2 regions of the Hydrogenophaga sp. GW456-12-10-14-TSB4 genome follow, and region 2 is predicted to be linked to the other one. Evidence: predicted binding sites of a transcription regulator. Region 2 holds the regulator's gene; the other holds the start of a gene.

Region 1 (2,394 bases), on a different contig from region 2:
CGGGCTTCGAGTTCCTGCAGCGAGAACGGCTTGGCCATGTAGTCGTCGGCGCCGTAGTCCAGGCCCTTGACGCGTTCTTCGACGCTGTCGGCGGCGGTGAGGATGAGCACCGGCAGCGTGGAGCCGCGCGAGCGCAGGCGCTTGAGCACCTCCAGGCCGTGCAGCCGGGGCAGGCCCAGGTCCAGGATCAGCAGGTCGAACTCGTTGTTGGTCAGCAGGGCGGCGTCGGCCTCGGTGCCGCTGGTGACGTGGTCCACCGCCGCGCCGGCGGCGCGCAGGCTGCGCAGCAGGCCGTCCGCCAGCACGTGGTCGTCTTCGGCAATCAGGATGCGCATGGATGTCTCCTGGGTGGCTGTCGGTGCAGCGCTTGATCGGGAATGCCCGGCATCGGGCGAACCATTTTAGGCCGCGCGGACCCCGGTCGAGGTGTTCAGCGGGGCGGCACTGCCGCCCGCGCGCCGGGCGATTCCGAGCCATAGGCCTCCAGGCCCAGCGCGACCACGGTGGCCACCGCGTCACCCACCTGGGCGCGGAATTCGGCTTCCGCCTGGGCCACGGCCTGGCGGAACGCCTCCAGCCACAGCAGGCCGGTGTCGGTGAACACGATGCGCCGAGCCCGCGCGTCGCGCGCGTCCGCCTCGCGCCGCACCAGGCCCCAGGCCTCGCACTGCGTCACCAGGTCCCCCATGGCCTGCTTGCTCATGCCGGCCTGGTGGGCCAGCTCGGTCAGGCGCGAGCCGTGCAGGCCCAGGTGGCGTGTGATGTGAACGTGCGCGGCGCCCACCTGCGCCCGCGCGGCCAGGTGCGAGAGCGCCAGCGGCACGTTGGCGTCGTGCGCCATCAGGCTGAGCACGCGCTCATCGAAGCGCCGCAGCGCCAGGCCCATCAGGCGCCCCAGGTGGCCGCCGCGCCAGCGGTCGTCGGGCAAAACAGGGTTGGTGTCAGGCATTTTTATATGGTAAGGCAAACTGACCAAATAATGGCTTGTTGGATTTCAACCGGCCTGTAAACTCCTGCTCAAGCATCCAGCCTGTACACATTTACAGGTTTTGTGAAACCCAACACCCGCTCAGGAGCCCCTCATGGACGCAGCCGTCAAGAACAACCCCGTCAACAGCGAAAAAGCCAAGGCCTTGCAGGCCGCGCTGGCCCAGATCGAAAAGCAGTTCGGCAAGGGCACCATCATGCGGCTGGGCGAGGGCGAGGTGATCGAGGACATCCAGGTCGTCTCCACCGGCTCGCTGGGTCTGGACATCGCGCTGGGCGTCGGCGGCCTGCCCAAGGGCCGTGTGGTCGAGATCTACGGCCCGGAATCCTCGGGCAAGACCACGCTGACCTTGCAGGTCATTGCCGAAATGCAGAAGCTCGGCGGCCAGTGCGCCTTCGTCGACGCCGAACACGCACTGGACATCCAGTACGCGCAGAAGCTCGGCGTGAACCTGCAGGACCTGCTGATCTCCCAGCCCGACACCGGCGAGCAGGCGCTCGAGATTGTCGACAGCCTGGTGCGCTCCGGCGCAGTCGACCTGATCGTGGTCGACTCGGTGGCCGCGCTCACGCCCAAGGCCGAACTCGAAGGTGAAATGGGCGATTCGTTGCCCGGCCTGCAGGCTCGCCTGATGAGCCAGGCGCTGCGCAAGCTCACCGCGCACATCAAGAAGACCAACTGCATGGTCATTTTCATCAACCAGATCCGCATGAAGATCGGCGTGATGTTCGGCAGCCCCGAAACCACCACCGGCGGCAACGCGCTGAAGTTCTATGCCTCGGTGCGCCTGGACATTCGCCGCACCGGCACGATCAAGAAGGGTGAGGAAGCGATCGGCAACGAGACCAAGGTCAAGGTGGTCAAGAACAAGGTCTCGCCACCCTTCAAGACGGCCGAGTTCGACATCCTGTTCGGCGAAGGCATCAGCCGCGAGGGCGAGATCCTCGACCTGGGCGTGGTGCACCGCGTGATCGAGAAGTCGGGCGCCTGGTACGCCTACAACGGCGAGAAGATCGGCCAGGGCCGCGACAATGCGCGCGAATTCCTGCGCGAGAACATCGAGCTGCGCGTCGAGATCGAGAACAAGGTGCGCACCGAGCTGGGCGTGCCGCTGCTGCCGGTGGACGAGGCACCTGCGCCTGCGGCCAAGGCGGGCAAGGCCGAGAAGGCCGCCAAGGCCAAGGACACCGACGCCGCGTCGGCCGCCTGAGCCTCGCCTCCTGTCGCATGGCCTTCGATCAGATCTCCCTGAAAGGCCGCGCGCTGCGCTTGCTGGCAGGGCGAGAGCATTCTCGCGCCGAGCTGCAGCGCAAGCTGAGCGCGCACGAAACCGAGCCTGGCGAATTGGCGAAGGCGCTGGACGAGTTGGAGGCCAAGGGCTTCATCAACGAGCAGCGCGTGCTGGA
Region 2 (2,394 bases):
TTGCCGAGCAGCAGCGCCACCCCCAACAGGTGGGCCACCTCCAGCATGGGGTACGCCCAGGCGTGGGCACCGAGCGCGGCGAACATCCCGTCAATCCATCAGCAGGTCCAGCGCCAGCGCCAGCCTCGCCTTGACCGGCGACAGCCCGGCCGAATGCCCGAATGGCAGGCCCGCGTGCGGCACCACCCGGCCCCGCGCACAGCGCGTCGCCAGCACCACGCGCACCCCTTGTGCCTGCGCCGCCTTCAACGCCTCCGTGAGCGCCTGGTGAACAGTGCCGTTGCCCGTGCCGGCCACCACGATGCCCTGCACGGGGCGTGAAGCGCCCGCCGCCATCACGGCTTGCACCAGACCACCATCCGCATCGGCGTGGCTGGTCAGCAATTCGACCCGGGGCAAGGCCTTGGCCGCCAGGAAGCGCTCCATCCACGCGGCGTGGCGCGCCACGGGGGCACCCCAGGCCCGGAAACGGCGCAGCATCCCCTCTTCCACACAGCCCAGCGGTCCCGCATCCCCGGAGTCAAAGGCATCCACCCGGTAGGTGTGCACCTTCGCCACCTCCAGCGCGCCGTGCACCTGCCCGGCGCACACCACCACCACCCCGGCCTGCGCCTGCTGCGCGACGGCCACCGCGTCAGCCAGGTTCTGGGGGCCGTCGGGCACCAGTGCGGAAGCCGGGCGCATCGCGCAGGTCAGCACCACAGGCTTGGCGGGTTGCAGCAGATGCTGCAGCACGAACGCCGTCTCTTCCAGCGTATCGGTGCCATGCGTCACGATCACCGCCGACACCTGCGGGTCGTCCAGATGCACCTGCAGCCGCTGCGCCAGCGCCTGCCACACGGGCAGTCCCATGTCCTTGCTGTCGATCTGGGCCACCTGCTCCACGTCCAGCGGCAGTCCCGCCAGTGCCGGCACCGCCGCCACCAGATCGGCCACACCCACCTGCCCCGCCACGTAGCCCACGTTGTCGCCGGCCACCGAAGCGCGCCCGGCGATGGTGCCCCCGGTGCCCAGGATCACCAACCGCCGGCCCTGATTTGCTTCCACCACTTGCCATTCCTTGAAAACTGGTTAAAAATACAGCCACTGGATAAGAAAACAGGTACCAGCCGCTCCCCGCGCTGCACCGGCTTTCCCAGACGGCGTCCCCTCTGGCCACCACGTTCCTGACGAGGTTCTCATGCTTGACCTGCCCCACACCGCACCAAAGCTCACCGCCCGGCAACAGCAGATTCTGGAATTGATCCAGACGGCGATCGCGCGCACCGGCGCACCGCCCACCCGCGCAGAGATTGCCAGCGAGCTCGGGTTCAAGTCGGCCAACGCCGCGGAAGAACATCTGCAGGCGCTGGCGCGCAAGGGCGTGATCGAGCTGGTCAGTGGCACATCGCGCGGCATCCGCCTGCGCAGCGAGGACCTGCAGTCCATCAACAACTCGCGTGCACGCCAGCTTACACTGCCGATCCCCGGCCTGGCCCAGCTGGTGCTGCCCCTGATCGGCCGCGTGGCCGCCGGCTCCCCCATCCTGGCGCAAGAGCACGTGGACCAGACCTACCAGGTCGAGCGCAGCCTGTTCCAGCGCACGCCCGACTACCTGCTCAAGGTCCGCGGCATGTCCATGCGCGACATCGGCATCATGGACGGCGACCTGCTCGCCGTGCAGGCCACGAAAGAAGCCAAGAACGGCCAGATCGTGGTGGCCCGCCTGGGTGACGACGTCACCGTCAAGCGTTTCATGCGGCGCCAGCACCTCATCGAGCTGCACGCGGAAAACCCCGACTACAAGACCATCGTCGTCGAGCCGGGCGAACCCTTTGAAATCGAAGGGCTCGCCGTGGGCCTGATCCGCAACAGCTTCCAACTCTGACCGTTCCGGTCGGTATCGCCTCAGCAGGTGGCGGGCGTTTGGTCCTCTCGGGTGCGCAAGCCACCCCGAGGGCACATCCCTGCGAAGGCGTTTGATTTCGCAATCCTGCCTGTGTTCAACCCCACCAATGGAGTTTCGCATGGGAAAACTTTTCAACACCAACACGTGGCGCGCCCCTTTGCAGTTGATCGACAGCTGGCTGCCCTCTCCCGCCATCCGCCAGACATCGGCCGCCAACGAGCCCGTGCTGACGCGAACGGCGCAGCGCTTTGCGCGCGCGGGTTGGCTCAAGCGTGGCCGCTCCCCCGCCAGCACGCCACCGGTCTTGCGGGCGGTGCCGCCGGCGACTGCCCCGGCACCCCGTGTCCGCGTGCTGCAGCAGACCGGTCCCGCGGCAGCGCATCGGGCCGGTGTGAGGCTGGTGATTTCGGGCCGCATCAATGACGTGTGCGCCGAGCTGGATCGACTGGCCGACCAGGAACGCCTGCTGTCCACGCGCGCTGCATAAGACCTCGCGCGCGCTTGTA

Evidence for each region. The regulator LexA, encoded in region 2, represses DNA repair genes until DNA is damaged. The targets are predictions, from matches to a motif close to ACTGTATNNNNATACAGT.
Region 1: a site for LexA is predicted at 1,030-1,047, ahead of recA (recombinase RecA). Genes of this name have one in related genera too.

Annotation. Positions count from the first base shown of each region.
Region 1 is NZ_JBWKZH010000092.1:1,812-4,205, reverse strand. Features, by position in the region: gene AC07ZS_RS27455 (response regulator) at 1-335, opposite strand, end outside; gene AC07ZS_RS27450 (MarR family transcriptional regulator) at 431-949, opposite strand; gene recA (recombinase RecA) at 1,083-2,198, shown strand; gene recX (recombination regulator RecX) at 2,216-2,394, shown strand, end outside.
Region 2 is NZ_JBWKZH010000044.1:20,978-23,371, forward strand. Features, by position in the region: gene AC07ZS_RS19915 (hypothetical protein) at 1-86, opposite strand, end outside; gene AC07ZS_RS19920 (asparaginase) at 91-1,047, opposite strand; gene lexA (transcriptional repressor LexA) at 1,181-1,867, shown strand; gene AC07ZS_RS19930 (hypothetical protein) at 2,007-2,375, shown strand.